Regions from separate parts of the Acidovorax sp. HDW3 genome, predicted to be linked through region 1. Evidence: riboswitches for the same ligand, from Rfam matches in the RefSeq annotation. Region 1 holds a riboswitch; the other holds the start of a gene.

Region 1 (8,406 bases):
GGACCCCACCAAGGGCGAAGAGCAGCGCGAATGCGGCCTGCATTTGGCCCACTGAACCCCATTGCCGGAAAACAACCATGAACGCCCGTACCGACACCGCCGCGCTGCAACCCGCAGCCCACCACCTGAGCAACCGCCACCTCGACGCGCTGGAGGAGGAAACCATCTTCATCCTGCGCGAAGTGGCCGCCGCCTTCGAGCGCCCCGCCCTGCTGTTCTCGGGTGGCAAGGATTCGCTGGTGATGCTCAAGTGCGCGGAAAAGGCCTTTGGCATCGGCCACATCCCCTACCCGCTCTTGATGATCGACACCGGCCACAACTTCCCCGAGGTGACGGATTTCCGCGACTTTCGCGCTGAAGAATTAGGGGCCGAACTGATCGTGCGCAGCGTGGAGGACTCCATGGCACGCGGCACCGTGCGCCTGGCCCACCCGGGCGAATCGCGCAACGTGCACCAGTCGGTCACGCTCCTGGAGGCCATCGAGGAATTCCGTTTCGACGCCCTCATCGGCGGCGCGCGCCGCGACGAGGAAAAGGCCCGCGCCAAGGAGCGCATCTTCAGCCACCGCGACAGCTTTGGCCAATGGCAGCCCAAGGCCCAGCGCCCCGAGCTGTGGACGCTGTTCAACACCCGCATCGCCCCGGGCGAGCATTTCCGCGTCTTCCCCATCAGCAACTGGACGGAGCTGGACGTGTGGCAGTACATCGCCCGCGAGAACATCGCCCTGCCCCAGCTCTACTACGCGCACCAGCGCCAGGTGGTCGAGCGCCGGGGCCTGCTGGTGCCCGTCACGCCACTGACGCCGCCCAAGGACGGCGAGCAGATTGAAACCCGCACCGTGCGCTTTCGCACCGTGGGCGACATCACCTGCACCTGCCCGGTGGAGAGCCCCGCCGCCAGCGCACACGACATCGTGATCGAAACCCTGGCCGCCGAGGTCAGCGAGCGCGGCGCCACGCGCATGGACGACAAGACGAGCGAAGCCTCGATGGAAAAGCGCAAGAAGGACGGGTATTTCTGAAACACCGCTTTGACGCTTGAGGCGCCCACCACTCCCTCTCCCCTTGCGGGAGAGGGCCGGGGAGAGGGGGCCGCAGGCATGGGCACACCCCCTCTCCCCCACCCCTCCCCCGCGAGGGGGGAGGGGCCGGAAGCCACGCACAACCGAGACGCACACCATGACAATTACTATCAATTCCATAGCTGCTCACGCTGATCCAGCAAGCGCTACAGACCAAAACAACCACAATTCCGCCCTGCGCTTCATCACCTGCGGCAGCGTGGACGATGGCAAGAGCACGCTGATTGGCCGCCTCTTGGTCGATAGCCGCGCCGTGCTGCAAGACCACATCGCTGGCGTCACGCGCTCGGGCGAGGTCGATCTGGCGCTGCTCACCGACGGGCTTTCCGCCGAGCGCGAGCAGGGCATCACCATCGACGTCGCCTACCGCTACTTCGCCACCGAGGAGCGCAAGTTCATCATCGGCGACGCCCCCGGCCACGAGCAGTACACGCGCAACATGGTCACCGCCGCCTCGCAGGCCGATGCCGCCGTGGTGCTGGTGGACGCCACCAAGCTCGACTGGCAAAACCCCCACCTGCAACTGCTGGCGCAAACGCGCCGCCACAGCCTGCTGGTACACCTGCTGCGCGTGCATTCGCTGGTGTTCGCCGTCAACAAGCTCGACGCCGTGGCCGACCCGGCCCTGGCCTTTGCCCACATCCGCGCCGCGCTGGCGCAGTTTGCGCAGGATGCGGGCATCACTGTGGCCGCCACCGTGCCCGTCTCGGCGCTCAAGGGCTGGAACGTGGTCGATGCCCAGGCTGGCTGGTGCGGCTACCAAGGCCCGACGCTGCTGCAGGTGCTCGAACAGCTGCCCAACCAGCCCACCGACACCGCCCTGCCCCTGGCCTTGCCGGTGCAGTGGGTGGAAAAAACCGCCTCGGCGTCTGCCAACACCAGCCAGGGCCGGCGCGTGTTCTGGGGCCGCGTGGCCGCCGGCGTGGCGCAGGTGGGCGCGCAGGTGCAGGTTTTCCCCAGCGGGCAACGGGCCACCGTGGCCCAGGTGCTCGACCACGCCCGCCGCCCGCAGGACGTGGCGGCAGGTTTGAGCGCCGGCGTGGTGCTCGACCGCGAGGTGGACGTCTCGCGTGGCGACTGGCTGCTGGCCGCGCCGCAAGCGGTGCAGGCCGCCGAGGACGACTTCGACACCCCCGCGCCGCAAAGCCCCTGGCCCGGCCAGCGCGAGCTGCAGGCCACGGTGGCCTGGATGGACGACGAGCCCCTGGTCGCCGGGCGCGTGTACTGGGCGCTGCACGGCCACCGCTGGGTCAAGGCCAAGGTGCGCCGCGTGGTGCACCAGCTCGACATCCACACCCTGGCCGCACAGGACGCTGCAGAACTGGCGCCCAACGCCATCGGCCATGTGGAACTGCTGCTGCAAGAACCCCTGCCCGCCGCGCCATTTACCCGCGCCCGGGTGCTGGGCGCGATGATTTTGGTGGATACCGCCAGCCACAAGACGGCGGGCGCTGTGCTGGTGAATTGACAGGGGTCAAGTTTCACCCCAACCCTCTCGGGGCTGCCTACGCGGCAAGCCCCGTACCAGCACCTAAAATCGGGGGTTACCCCTTTCAGGACTTGTACCAACCGCGTTGCGCCCCGGGCCACCCCTGTCACGGCGCTGTTGGTGCAAGCCTTGCTTTTTTATTTAAAGAACTGAACACCCATGACCCACGTTGTTGCCGAAAACTGTATCAAGTGCAAATACACCGACTGTGTGGACGTGTGCCCCGTCGATTGCTTCGTCGAAGGCCCGAACATGCTGGTCATCAACCCCGATGAATGCATCGACTGCGCCGTCTGCGTGCCCGAGTGCCCGGCCAACGCCATCTTTGCCGAAGAAGACCTGCCCGCCGCCGAGCATCCCTTCATCAAGATCAACGCCGAGCTGACCAATGCCCCCGGCTGGAAGGCGATCACCAAGCGCAAGGCCGCCCTGCCCGACGCCGACGAGTTCAACGGCCAGCCCGGCAAGATCAAAGACCTGCAGCGCTGATGCCGCAGCTGCCCCTGCAGACCGACGCCGCCGTCATCGGCGCAGGGCCGGTGGGCCTGTACCAGGTCTTCCAGCTCGGCCTGCAGGGCCTGCGCGCGCATGTGTTCGACGCCCTGCCCGCCCCCGGCGGGCAATGCGCCCAGCTCTACGGCGACAAGCCGATCTACGACATTCCCGCCCTGCCCGCCTGCACCGGCAATGAACTGGTGCAGCGCCTCTCCACGCAAATCCAGCCCTTTGCACCGCAGTGGCAACTGGGCGCGCCGGTGGAGCAGCTCGAAATCCTGCCCGAAGGCGGTTTTCTCCTGCGCACGGCCCAGGGAACGGCGGTGCAGGCGCGCTGCGTGTTCGTCGCCAGCGGCGTCGGCGCCTTTGTGCCGCGCACGCTCAAACTGCCGGGGCTGGAAGTCTTTGGTGGCACCCAGCTGCTGCACCAGCTGCCGCCCCGGGCCTGCCTGGCGGGCCTGCGCATCGTCATCCACGGCGGGGGCGAGGCGGCCGTGCAGCAGGCCATTGACTGCGCCACGGCCCCCGAGGCCCGGCGGGCCGCACACATCACCCTGCAGCACCGGCGCGACGTGTTCGACGCCCCGCCAGAGCTGCTGGCGCAACTGCACACGCTGCGCGCAGCCGGGCGCATCCACGTCACCATCGGCGTGGCCTGCGGCGCCGTGCAGCAGCAGGGGCGCCTGACGGCACTCGAAATCCTGCCCCCCGAAGGCCCACCACGCCAGATACCCCTGGATCAGCTCATCGTGCGCCTGGGCCTGGTGCCGCGCCTGGGCCCCATTGCCGACTGGGGCCTGCAGCTCGAACGCAAGCAGCTCGTGGTCGATCCGGCCACTTTTGCCACCCGCGTGCCCGGCATCTACGCCGTGGGCGACGCCGTCAGCTACCCCGGCAAGCGCAAGCTCATCGCCTGCGGCTTTCACGAGGCCACGCTGGCCGCCTTTGCCGCCGCCGAATGGCTGGCCGGGGACAAAATTGCGCTCGAATACACCAGCAGCAGCGCCTTGCTGCAGCAGCGCCTGGGCGTTTCTTAATTTTCAGCGCTGCAGCTGCGCCAGCGGCGCAAAGCCATGGTTGAGCGGCCCCTGGCCGCTGCCGGTGCGCACGCCTGCGCCCGCCGCAATGGCGCCCAGGATGTAGGCGCGTGCCTGCGCCACGGCCTGCGCCAGCGGCAGGCCCTGGGCCAAATACGCCGCCACCGCCGACGACAGCGTGCAGCCCGTGCCGTGGCCGTTGGGCGTGGCGATGCGCGCACTCTCCAGGCGCTGCAGCGGCGCACCGGGCTGGGCCAGCAGGTCCACCACCCAGTCGCCAGGCAGGTGCCCGCCCTTGAGCAGCACGGCGCGCGCGCCCAACGCCAGCAGCGCCTGCGCCGCTGCGTCCAGCGCATCCGCATCGGCCACCGGCCGGCCCAGCAGCAGCGCCGCCTCGTCCAGGTTGGGGGTGACGACGGTGGCCAGGGGAAACAGCTCGCGCACCAGCACGGCCACGGTTTCCTCGGCCATCAGGCGGTCGCCGCTGGTGGCGACCATCACCGGGTCGAGCACCACCTGCGCCAGCTGGTACTCGCGGATCGCCTGGGCCACCACGGCCACCACCTCGGGCGAATGCAACATGCCGATCTTGACGGCATCGACGCCGATGTCTTCCACCACGGCGGCAATCTGCGCGCGCAGGATGTCTGGCGGCACGCCGTGGATGGCGCGCACGCCGCAGGTGTTTTGCGCCGTGATGGCGCTCACCGCCGTCATGCCGTAGCAGCCCAGGGCGCTGAAGGTTTTGAGGTCGGCCTGGATACCGGCGCCGCCGCCGCTGTCGGAGCCGGCGATGGAGAGCACGCGCACGTAGCGGCGCGCAGTGGGAAAGTCGTGCAAACGGGTCATGGTGAAAATTATGGCCGCTGCCAGCAGCGTGCCCACGATCTGCCCCAGGTCAAGCCCAGGGCCTTGCGGGCTGTGCTGTAATCGCCGCCACGGACGAAACAGGGGTGCCTCCATCGTGCAGATGGCCGGCTGAGAAACACCCTCCGCACCCGATCCAGATCATGCTGGCGTGGGGAGTTTTCACCGGCGCAGCGCCTGCCCGCGCCCCGCGTTTTGTCCCCTCCCTTGAACCTTTTCAGGACTGCGGACACCTCGCCATGCACACCCTCGCTGCTTCCTCCTCCATCACCATCCTCGGCGCCGGCCTGCTCGGGCGCCTGCTGGCCACCAGCCTGGCACGCCAGGGACACCGGGTGGAGATTTTCGACGCCGCCGGCCCGGCCGGCGAGGGCTCGGCCGCCACGGTGGCCGCCGCCATGGTCGCGCCCCTGGCCGAATCGGTGGTGGCCGAGGCCAACATCGTGCGCATGGGCCAGCACGCGCTCACGCGCTGGCCCGAGCTGATCGCAGCGCTGCCGGCGCCGGTGTACTGGCAGCAAAACGGCACCCTCGTCGTCTGGCACCGCCAGGACGCGCCCGAGGCGGCGCGCCTGCGCAGCCTGTTCGAGCGCACCCGGGGCCAGGTCAGCGGCCTGCCGGACATGCAGGCCCTGGACGCCGAGGGCGTGGCCCAGGCCGACCCGGCCCTGGCCGGGCGCTTTGCCCAGGGCCTGCTGCTGCCGGGCGAAGGCCAGATCGACAACCGCCAGCTGTTTGCCGCCCTCACGCTGCAGATGCAGCAGCTGGGCGTGCAGGCGCACTGGCACAGCCCGCGCGAGGTGGGCGACTTCACCCCCGGCCAGGCCGGCGGCCCGGACTGGCTGCTCGACTGCCGGGGCATTGGCGCCGCCCGCCAATGGCCGCAGGTGCGCGGCGTACGCGGCGAGGTCATCCGCATCCACGCCCCCGAGGTCACGCTCGCGCGCCCCACGCGCCTGGTGCACCCGCGCTACGCCATCTACGTCGCGCCCAAGGAAAACCATGTGTTCGTCATCGGCGCCACCGAGATCGAATCGGACGACCGCTCGGGCGTGAGCGTGCGCTCGGCGCTGGAGCTGCTGAGCGCCGTGTACGCCATCCACAGCGGCTTTGCCGAGGGCCGCATCCTGGAGCTCAACACCCACTGCCGCCCCACCCTGCCCGACAACCAGCCCGCCATCCGCCAAATCCAGCCCCGGGTGCTGGAGCTCAACGGCATGTACCGCCACGGCTTCATGCAGGCGCCCGCGCTGCACGACGCCGCCCTGCAGCTGCTCACCCAGGGCAGCAGCGCGCTGGCGCAGCAATGGGGCATTGCCCTGCAAGGGCCGGCCTTCGAATGAACGTCACCATCAACCAGCAGCCCTTCACCCTGCCGGACGCCGCCACGGTGCAAGATGCCCTCGCCGCCCTCGCCGCGCGCCCACCATTTGCCGTGGCCGTGAACACCTCCTTCGTGCCGCGCAGCGCCTACGCCAGCTGCGCGCTGCACGAGGGCGACGCGGTCGAGGTCATCTCCCCCGTGACCGGCGGCTGATACCAATAAAAAATGGCTCTAGCGCTTGCCAGACAAGCGCCAGCAGCTATCAAAACAGGAGTAATCCACATGACGACCCCCACCGCAACCGAACCCCAAGACGCGCTCGTACTCTACGGCCAGCGCTTTGCCAGCCGCCTGCTGCTGGGCACGGCGCGCTACCCCTCGCCGGCGCTGCTCGAAGCGGCCGTGGCCCGCGCGCGGCCGGCCATGGTCACGGCCTCGCTGCGCCGCCAGGGCATCAACGCCGTCAACACCGGCAGCCAGGGCGGCCACGGCTTTTGGGAGCTGCTGAAGAAACTGCAGGTGCCGGTGCTGCCCAACACCGCCGGCTGCCACAGCGTGCAAGAAGCCGTGACGACGGCGCAGATGGCGCGCGAAGTCTTCGACACGCCCTGGATCAAGCTCGAAGTCATCGGCGACGACTACACCCTGCAGCCCGACAGCCAGCGCACCATCGAAGCCGCCGCCCTGCTCATCAAAGACGGCTTTCAGGTGCTGCCCTACTGCACCGAAGACCTGGTGCAATGCCAGCGCCTGGTCGATGTCGGCTGCCAGGCCATCATGCCCTGGGCCGCACCGATTGGCACCGGGCGCGGGCCCATGAACCCCTACGCCCTGCAGCTCTTGCGCGAGCGCCTGGCCGTGCCGCTGCTGGTCGATGCCGGCCTGGGCCTGCCCTCGCACGCCTGCCAGGTGATGGAATGGGGCTTTGACGGCGTGCTGCTCAACACCGCCGTCGCCCTGGCGCAAGACCCCGTGGCCATGGCCGGCGCCTTTGCCGACGCCGTCGCCGCCGGCCGCGCCGCACGCCGTGCCGGCGCCATGGCGCAGCAAGAGGCCGCGCAGCCGAGCACGCCGGTGCTGGGCACGCCCTTCTGGCACCACGAGCAGGCGCGCGCATGAACAGCGCCGCCGCTTTGGCGCAGGCCATCGTCACCGCTCACGCCGCCCGCTGGCAGGGTTTTGCCGCCCAACCAACGCCCCCCAGCCCGGCCCATGCCAGCAGCATCTACCAGGGCGCGCTCGCGGCCTGCAGCCAGCTGGGTTTTATCGCCGCCGACGCGCAGTGCCTGGCCCAGGCCTGGGAGCGCCAAAGCGCCCGCCTGGGCCAGTTTGACGCCACGCTCTGGCCCGCCGACGGGCGCGACTTTGGCGTGCAGGGGCGCGCACGCGCCGGCGCCTTCCCCGCCTGCCCGGCGCAACTGGGCCTGTACGCCGTGCTGCCCGACGCCGCCTGGGTGGCGCGCATGGCCCGCGCCGGCGTGCCCACGCTGCAGCTGCGCTGCAAGAGTGAAGAGGCTGCCGTGGTGGCGCAGGAGGTGCACGCCGCCGTGACCGCCGTGCAGGGCACGGGCGCGCGGCTGTTCATCAACGACCATTGGCGCGAAGCCATCGCCGCCGGCGCCTACGGCGTGCACCTGGGGCAGGAAGACCTCGATGCACTCAGCGCTGCCGAGCTCGCCGCGCTGCGCGCCAGCGGCCTGCGCCTGGGCCTGAGCACCCACGGCTACGCCGAGATGCTGCGTGCCGACGCCGTGGCGCCGAGCTACATCGCCCTGGGTGCCGTGTTCCCCACGACGCTGAAAAAAATGGCCACAGCCCCCCAGGGCCTGGCGCGGCTCACGGCCTATGTGCAGCTGCTGGCGGGCTACCCGCTGGTCGCCATTGGCGGCATTGGGGCGGAGCAGTTTGGCGCCATCCGCGCCACCGGCGTGGGCTCGATCGCGGTGGTGCGCGCCCTGGTCCAGGCGCCCGAGCCGGAGCAGCAGGCGCAGCAGCTATTGCAGCTGCTGGCCGCCTGAGCCGGCGTCAAAAGCGCGGCCCAGGCCGCTCTTTGTGCTCCAGTTCAAAGCGCAGCTCGAATTTGTCGTCGCTGGCGCCAAAACCCACGGCCTG
Region 2 (8,406 bases), 1.2 Mb from region 1:
CATGGTCGGCCATGGCCGCGCCGCCAAGGCCCAGGTGCAGGAGATGGTGCGCCGCCTGCTGCAGCTGCCCGGCCTGCCCGGCCCGGACGCGGCCGACGCCCTGGGCCTGGCCATTACGCACGCCCACGCGGGCGCCGCCCTGGCGCGCCTGGGTGAGGCCACGCCGCTGCAGCGGCGCCAGCACGCCATGTACAAGGGCGGGCGCAGCTACTGAAGGCGCGCCGGTGCGCGCACACCGTCGGCGAGCCGAAAGCGCCGGATCGACTGTTCCAGCACCACGGCCTGGTCGCGCAGCGACTGCGCGGCGGCCGCCGATTGCTCCACCAGGGCGGCGTTTTGCTGCGTCATCTGGTCGAGCTGCTGCACCGCCGCGCCGACCTGGCCGATGCTCTGTGCCTGCTCGGCCGCCATGGTGCTGATCTCGGTGACCACCCCCGTCACCTGCTGCACGCCGGCGACGATCTCGGCCATGGTGGTGCCCGCTTCACCCACCAGGCGGGCGCCGCCATCGACGCGCTGCACCGAGGTCTGGATCAGGCCCTTGATTTCACGCGCCGCCTCGGCGCTGCGCTGTGCCAGCTGCCGCACCTCGGCGGCGACGACGGCAAACCCCCGCCCCTGCTCGCCAGCGCGCGCGGCCTCGACCGCCGCGTTCAGCGCCAGGATGTTGGTCTGGAAGGCGATGGAGTCGATCACGCCGGTGATGTCGCCGATCCGCCGCGAGCTTTCGGAAATCGTGCCCATGGTCTGCACCACCTGCTGCACCACGGCGCCGCCGCGCTCGGCAACGCCGGCGGCAGCGCCGGAAAAACCGCTGGCAGTGTGCGCAGCCTCGGCGCTTTGCTGCACGCTCGCCGTCAGCTGCGCCATCGATGCCGCCGTCTGCTGCAAATTGCTTGCCGCCTGCTCGGTGCGCAGGCTCAGATCCTGGTTGCCGCCAGCGATCTCGGCGCTGGCGGTGGAGATGTTGCCCGCCGCCTGTTGCACCTGGCCCACCAGCTCGCGCAGCGCCTGCTGCATCCGGCCCATGGCGGCAATCAGCTGGCCGAGTTCATCGCCTGCCTGGGCCACGGCATCCTGCGTCAGGTCGCCAGCGGCAATGCGCTCGGCCAGTGCACGCGCCTGCGCCAGCGAGCGCGTCAGCGCCCGCACGCTCGACAGCGTCAGCGGCAGCAGCACGAGCAGCGCCAGCACCACGGCCGCCGCCATCAGCACCGCCATGAGTGCGGTGCGCTGCTCCAGCGCCGCCTGCGCCGCCTCCATGCGCGTGCGTGCCTCTGCGGCCAGTTGCGCCAATTGCGCATCGACCTCCTGCACCTGGCCCTGGAACTGCTCAGCGTAGGCAGCGGCGACGACGGTGTCGAGCTCGGTGCTGGCGACCCGGGCAAAAATCGGCGACAACCCGGCCTCGTACGCCTGCAGCCCCTCCTGCACCTTGGCCATGGCCGCTGGCCAGGCCGCATCCTTCCCGGGCAGCGCCTGCAGCCGCTGCAGGCGCTGGCGCAGCTGCTGCAGCTGCGTGTTCCAGAGCTCCTGCTGCGTCTGCACCTCGACGGCGTTGCTGCTGTTGATCATCAGCGACTTCTCCGCCAGCCGCAGCTGCCCCAGGCCCAGGCGCACCTCGGCCATGTCGGTCAGCGCCCCCACCTGGTGCGCAAACAAATCGCGCAGCACGCTGCGGGTGTTGTCCAGTGCGCCGTAGCCCAAAGCCCCGACCAACGCCAGCAGCACCAGCGCGAACCCGGTGGCGAAGTACAACCGCATACGCATCGAAATCCGACCCCATATTTCCATCACAGCACCTTCCTTGGCCACCGCCTCGTGAGCGGTATGGGCGCCGACTGTAGGCCCGCCACCGCCTGCCGGTACAGAGGAAAAGCCCGCACGCGCCACCTGGTGTACAAGCACACCATGGACTTCACCCCCGACCCCCGCTACGCCCACCCAAGCACACCGCAGTGCTTTATCTACCTGCGCCTGCCCGTGGAACGGCATGGGCACGATCCACTGCACCAGCGCGAAAACACCATCGACCAAGCACTGCGCACCCAGGGCCTGGGCGAGGTACTGGGCTGGGGCGCATCGCTGGGCGAGGTCAGCGCCAACGGTCGGCGCCTGGCTTGGCTGCGCGTCGATATCAGCGCCAACACCCAGGCCAGCGCCCTGTTGCTGCTGCGCCAGCTGCTGCCCACGCTGCAGGCGCCAACAGGCACCGAGGTTCACTACCAGCAAGACGGCCAGCACCTGCTCGACATCCTCGATGCCACCGGCTGGCTGTTCGCGCAAAGCCCGCAACTGCACGCCCGCAACGGGCCGGCAACAATTTGAGGCTTTAGAACATATTGTCACATTTGCCAGGCACAGTCGGCAGCCAGCCCATCCGGGTCACTGTCTTTCTGTTGCATATGGCCACATCCTCCTTCCCCTCTGCCCCGTCGATTGGTACTTTGGGCCGACGCCTGCTGGCACTTTTTTTTCTGCTGCTCACACTCGGCCTGGCCGGTTCGGGCATGGGGCTGTGGGCGCTCGCGCGCATCGGCCAGGCCACCGACGACATCGTCACGCACCAGCTCGCACAAGAGCGCCTGCTGGCCGACGCCCAGCGCCTGCAGGCGCTCAACACCGAGCGTTACAAGGCCGTGGCGCTCAGCTCCGAACCTGAAGTGGGCGACGCCCTGGGCGCCGACATTGCCGCCACCGAGCAGCAATACGCCGCCCTGCTGGCGCCACTGGCACAGCAGCTGCAAGGCCGTGCCGAGCAAGCCCTGCTGGCGCAGGTGCACGCCAGCGCCCAAACTTTTGACACCGCGCGCCAGGCGCTCTTGCAGGCGCGCAGCTTTGGCCTGACGGCGCGCATCCACGCCGTCTACACGCAAGAATTCCTGCCCGCCGCACAGGCCCAGCAGGCGGCCCTGGCGGCGCTGGGCACGGCGCAGCGCCAGGCGATCGACGCCGATGCGCAGCAGGTGGCGCAGTGGAGCGCCCGCGCACGCCAGGCGCTGCTGCTGTTTGGCACGCTGGCGCTGGTGTTGGGATTGGCGCTGGTGCTGTGGCTGGTGCGCAGCATCACGCGCCCGATTGCCCTGGCGCGCGCCACGGCCGATCGCGTCGCCGCCCTGGATCTGCGCCGCAACATTGCCGGCCACGGGCGCGACGAGACCGGCCACATGCTCACCGCCCTGGCCACCATGCAAGAGGCCCTGCGCCGCCTGGCGCAGCAGGTGCGAGCCAGCGTGCACGGCCTGCACCAGGCCACGGGTGAGATGGCCAGCGGCAACGTCGATCTGGCGCTGCGCACCGACCAGGCCGCCGCCAGCCTGCAGCAAACCGCCGCCGCACTGGCGCAGGTGCAGCAGGCGGTGCAGCAGTCGGCCCACACCGCCGAGCGCACCGAGAGCCAGGCCGTGCACGCCGCCGCCCAGGCGCAGCATGGCCAGCAGGTGGTGGCGCAGGTGGGGCAGAGCATGGCGGCGCTCGAGGGCAGCGCAGCGCGCATCGGCGCCATTACGGGCGTGATCGACGCCCTGGCTTTCCAGACCAATTTGCTCGCGCTCAACGCCGCCATCGAGGCCGCCCACGCCGGCGAGTTCGGGCGCGGCTTTGGCGTCGTCGCCGGCGAGGTGCGCCAGCTCGCCGGTCGTTCCGCCGAGGCGGCGCGTGAGATCAAGGCGCTGATCGAGCAGGCGCAGCAGCAGATCACCCACAGCAGCGCTCTGACGCAGGCAGCCGACGCACGCATGGCGCAGGTGGCCGACGCCATCGCGCACACGGCGCGCGCCATGCACGACATCCGCGCCCACAGCCAAGCGCAGCGCAGCGACATCAGCGCCATCGGCCAGGCGCTCAATCAGCTCGACCATATGACGCAGAAAAACGCCGCCCTGGCCGAACAATCCGTGGGTGCCACGGCGCAGCTGCGCGGCCAGGCGGACGAACTCAGCGCCCTGGTCAGCCGCTTCATCCTGCCCGAGGCAGCGCCCCTGGCGCTATCTATTTGAGAGCTGCTAGCGCTCAAAAACAAAGGGGTTGAAAGGGAAAACCCTTTCAACCCCTTGTCCAGCAAGCGTCAGGCGCTCACATTTTTATGCTTTGTCGGCGTGGATGGGAATGTAGAACTCACCGCCCGCGCGGTTGAATTCCTGCGCCTTCTGCGCCATGCCCTCGGCCAGCGCTGCGCCTTCGGCCACGCCCTTGGCGGCGGCAAAGTCGCGCACCTCCTGCGTGATCTTCATCGAGCAGAACTTGGGGCCGCACATGCTGCAGAAGTGCGCCACCTTGGCCGCGTCCTTGGGCAGCGTCTCGTCGTGGTATTCCTGCGCCGTTTCGGGGTCCAGGCCGAGGTTGAACTGGTCTTGCCAGCGGAAGTCAAAACGCGCCTGGCTGAGCGCATCGTCGCGCGCCCGTGCGCCCGGGTGCCCCTTGGCCACGTCGGCCGCGTGCGCGGCGATCTTGTAGGCAATGATCCCTTGCTTCACATCATCGCGGTCGGGCAGGCCCAGGTGCTCCTTGGGCGTGACGTAGCACAGCATGGCCGTGCCCATCCAGCCGATCATGGCGGCGCCAATGGCGCTGGCGATGTGGTCGTAGCCGGGGGCGATGTCGATGGTCAGCGGGCCCAGGGTGTAGAACGGCGCCTCGTGGCAGGTCTTGAGCTGCTCGGTCATGTTGGCCTGGATCATGTGCATGGGCACGTGGCCGGGGCCTTCGATCATGGTCTGCACGTCGTGCTTCCAGGCGATTTGCGTCAGCTCGCCCAGGGTGTGCAGCTCGGCAAACTGGGCTTCGTCGTTGGCGTCGGAGGCGCAGCCGGGGCGCAGGCCGTCGCCCAGGCTGAAGGCCACGTCGTACGCCTTCATGATGTCGCAGATGTCCTCAAAGTGCGTGTAGAGGAAGCTTTCCTTGTGGTGCGCCATGCACCACTTGGCCATGATGGAGCCGCCGCGCGAGACGATGCCCGTGCGCCGTGCGGCGGTGAGGTGGATGTAGGCCAGGCGCACGCCAGCGTGGATGGTGAAGTAGTCCACGCCCTGCTCGGCCTGCTCGATCAGCGTGTCGCGGAAGATTTCCCAGGTCAAATCTTCGGCAATGCCGCCGACCTTTTCCAGCGCCTGGTAGATGGGCACGGTGCCAATCGGCACGGGCGAGTTGCGCACGATCCAGTCGCGCGTGGTGTGGATGTTCTTGCCGGTGGACAGATCCATGACGTTGTCCGCACCCCAGCGGATGGCCCAGACCAGCTTTTCCACTTCTTCCTCGATGCTGGAGGTGACGGCGGAGTTGCCGATGTTGGCGTTGATTTTGACCAGGAAGTTGCGCCCGATGGCCATGGGCTCGACCTCGGGGTGGTTGATGTTGGCCGGGATGATGGCGCGGCCCCGGGCGACTTCATCGCGCACGAATTCGGGGGTGATGATTTTGGGAATCATGGCACCCAGCGGGTTGCCAGCCAGGCGCTTTTCGCGCGCGGCATCCTGCATGTACTGCGCCATCCACTCGCGCTTGCCGTTCTCGCGCAGGGCCACGTATTCCATCTCGGGGGTGATGATGCCTTGGCGTGCGTAGTGCATCTGCGTCACGTTGCGGCCAGACTTGGCGCGCAGCGGCGCGCGCTGCAGGGCAGCGGCCTCCAGGCGCAGCTGGGCCAGGCGGGCAGCGTCTTCGCTCTTGCTGCCGTCGTCCAGGGCGACAGGCTTGCGGCCCTCGTAGCTTTCGGTGTCGCCACGCTCGGCAATCCAGGCGCCGCGCACGCTGGCCAGGCCCTTTTTCACGTCGATGGTGGCGGCAGGGTCGGTGTAGGGGCCGGAGGTGTCGTACACGCTCACCACCTCGCCATTGGTCAGCTGAATGTCGCGCACCGGCACGCGCAGGTCGGCGCGGCTGCCGGTGATGAAGTTCTTGGTGGAGGCGGGGAAGGACTCGCGCGTGCGGGCGAGCAAGGTGGCGAAGCTGTCGGGGGCGTTCATGGCGGGCATTCCTCAAAACACGGGGGTGGAATGCTCCGCAATTGCCGGGGGTCGCGCCACGCGGCCCTGGTAAAGCCCACGCGCGCACCTGTCCCCGACTGCAGCTCTTCTTACGCTGGTACGACCCAGATCAAGTTCGCGGTTTCGGTGGGTGGGCCCACCATCTCAGCACGCCTGAAACCCGTTCTTCGTGCACCCCGGAGCAGGCGCAGAGTATAGGCACAAGTCCCCTCCCATGCGCCGGGCATGTTGCATCCCCAAAATACAGCGCATTATTTTGATGCCCCTTGAAATTTCAGGAAAAATACAGGATACTCCGCAGGTTCACTGCTTTATTGCCCGCCTTTGCAGTGTCCACACATCAATACGCCATCTCCCCCGTATTGCTCGCAGCCGCAGACACAGACACACCCAGTGCATCGGCTCGCACACCGGCGTGCTTTCCCGGAAATTCGCACATCGCCCCCACCGAATTTCATTCTCCCTCAGCCTATTGCTGCGGGGTTCTTGCTCCTTTCCAGATGGCCGGTGCCCAGCGCGTGCGTCATCTCTATTCATGTTTTCCACATCACACACCGAGCGCGTCGGCGACTATGTCGTCACGCCTCTCGCAAAGTCCACTGAACAGGGCTTTTTCATTGCCTCGGTCTCCATCCGCCGGGGTGTATACGACCGTATTTTTCGTTTTATCCCGCGCTTTTCCTGCGCGGCCCAAGCCGCGCAATATGCCCTGACTGAAGGACGCAGCCTGGTGCTGTCCAATCAGCTGGGCTGATGCGCCACAACCAAGGAGCCTCGTGGCCAAAGAAGAACTCATTGAAATGCAGGGGAAGGTCGATGAAGTCCTGCCCGATTCCCGTTACCGTGTGACGCTTGAAAACGGGCACCAGCTCATCGCCTACACCGGCGGGAAAATGCGCAAACACCGCATCAAAGTGCTCGCTGGCGACCGCGTCACCCTGGAGATGTCGCCCTACGACCTGAACAAAGGCCGCCTGACATTCCGGCACATTGAACAACGCGCTGGTGGCGCCCCCCGGCCTGCCCAGCCGCGCCGGCGTTAACCGCCCTTTTTACCCCCTTGCCTGCCAGCTTCTTGCTTGCAGGCTTTTCTTACTGAAAGTACACCCATGAACAACAAACTGTATGTCGGCAATCTGGCCTACTCTGTCAACAATGAAACCTTGATCGGACTCTTTTCCGAATTCGGCACAGTCACCAGCGCCAAGGTCATGATGGACCGCGATACGGGTCGCTCCAAAGGCTTTGGTTTTGTCGAAATGGACAACGAAGCACAGGCCAAGGCCGCCATTGATGGCACGAATGGTAAGTCTGTGGACGGCCGCAGCTTGACCGTCAACATTGCCCGCCCGATGGAGCCGCGCCAGAACTTTGGCGGCGGTGATCGGGGCGGCTACCGCAACCAGCGTTATTGACCCCAGCCCGAAGGGGAGCGACTATTGATCCGGCTCGGTGAGGTCTCAAATCCCGTTCGGGCTGAGCTGGGCCTGTCCTGAGCTTGACGAAGGGTCAAAGCCCTTCGACAAGCTCAGGGCGAGCGGTTCAAACTTCACAGGGCCGAATCAATAGGAACATAGCCCCCTTCCAGAACGCCCCGCTTCACCAGGCGCGCACTGGCTGCGCCAGCCCCTGCGGGGCCTGGCGCTCGTCGGCAAAGCTCACCACCTCCCAGGCCTGGGGCTGGGCCAGCAGGGCGCGCAGCAGCTGGTTGTTCATGGCGTGGCCGCTGCGAAAGGCGCTGTAGGCGGCCAGCAGCGGCTTGCCGATGAGGTACAGGTCGCCCATGGCGTCGAGGATTTTGTGCTTGGCGAACTCATCGTCGTAGCGCAGGCCGTCGGCGTTGAGCACCTTGTAGTCGTCCATGACGATGGCGTTATCGAGCCCGCCGCCCAGCGCCAGGCCGTGGGTGCGCAGCATTTCGACGTCGCGCGTAAAGCCAAAGGTGCGGGCACGGGCGATGTCGCGCGCGTAGTTGCCGGCGCCCAGGTCAAACTCCACGCACTGGCCAGTGGAATCCACCGCCGGGTGCGCAAAATCGATCTCGAAGCGCAGCTTGAAGCCGTGGTACGGCTCCAGGCGCGCCCACTTGAGCTGCGCCCCGGCGCCTTCGCGCACCTCCACCGGCTGCGTCACGCGGATGAAACGCTTGGGCGCTTTTTGCAGCTGCACGCCGGCGCTTTGCAGCAAGAAGACGAACGATGCCGACGAACCATCGAGGATCGGCACCTCTTCGGCGGTGATGTCGATGTAGAGGTTGTCCAGCCCCAGGCCGGCGCAGGCCGACATGATGTGCTCGACGGTGTGCACCTTGGCGCTGCCCACGCCAATGGTCGAAGCCATGCGCGTATCGACCACGGCGTCGGCACTGATCGGGATATCCACCGGCTCGGGCAAATCCACGCGCCGAAAGACGATGCCGGTA

What was found. A riboswitch is a leader RNA that binds a small molecule or an ion and turns the genes downstream of it on or off. The one in region 1 is predicted to bind thiamine pyrophosphate.
Region 2: it holds a riboswitch for thiamine pyrophosphate, as region 1 does, so the genes downstream of both, thiC (phosphomethylpyrimidine synthase ThiC) here and G7045_RS05660 (FAD-binding oxidoreductase) in region 1, are expected to answer to the same signal.

The regions. Positions count from the first base shown of each region.
Region 1 covers NZ_CP049885.1:1,263,688-1,272,093, reverse strand. The annotation lists gene G7045_RS05690 (phosphoadenosine phosphosulfate reductase family protein) at 1-55, shown strand, start outside; gene cysD (sulfate adenylyltransferase subunit CysD) at 78-1,022, shown strand; gene G7045_RS05680 (sulfate adenylyltransferase subunit 1) at 1,180-2,550, shown strand; gene fdxA (ferredoxin FdxA) at 2,731-3,060, shown strand; gene G7045_RS05670 (NAD(P)/FAD-dependent oxidoreductase) at 3,060-4,103, shown strand; gene thiD (bifunctional hydroxymethylpyrimidine kinase/phosphomethylpyrimidine kinase) at 4,107-4,952, opposite strand; TPP riboswitch at 5,043-5,145, shown strand; gene G7045_RS05660 (FAD-binding oxidoreductase) at 5,210-6,313, shown strand; gene thiS (sulfur carrier protein ThiS) at 6,310-6,507, shown strand; gene G7045_RS05650 (thiazole synthase) at 6,577-7,413, shown strand; gene thiE (thiamine phosphate synthase) at 7,410-8,312, shown strand; gene G7045_RS05640 (hypothetical protein) at 8,320-8,406, opposite strand, start outside.
Region 2 covers NZ_CP049885.1:2,458,879-2,467,284, forward strand. The annotation lists gene ruvC (crossover junction endodeoxyribonuclease RuvC) at 1-214, shown strand, start outside; gene G7045_RS11295 (methyl-accepting chemotaxis protein) at 208-1,794, opposite strand; gene G7045_RS11300 (hypothetical protein) at 1,912-2,328, shown strand; gene G7045_RS11305 (methyl-accepting chemotaxis protein) at 2,406-3,998, shown strand; gene thiC (phosphomethylpyrimidine synthase ThiC) at 4,083-5,963, opposite strand; TPP riboswitch at 6,054-6,173, opposite strand; gene G7045_RS11315 (hypothetical protein) at 6,520-6,738, shown strand; gene infA (translation initiation factor IF-1) at 6,761-7,027, shown strand; gene G7045_RS11325 (RNA-binding protein) at 7,094-7,399, shown strand; gene lpxC (UDP-3-O-acyl-N-acetylglucosamine deacetylase) at 7,584-8,406, opposite strand, start outside.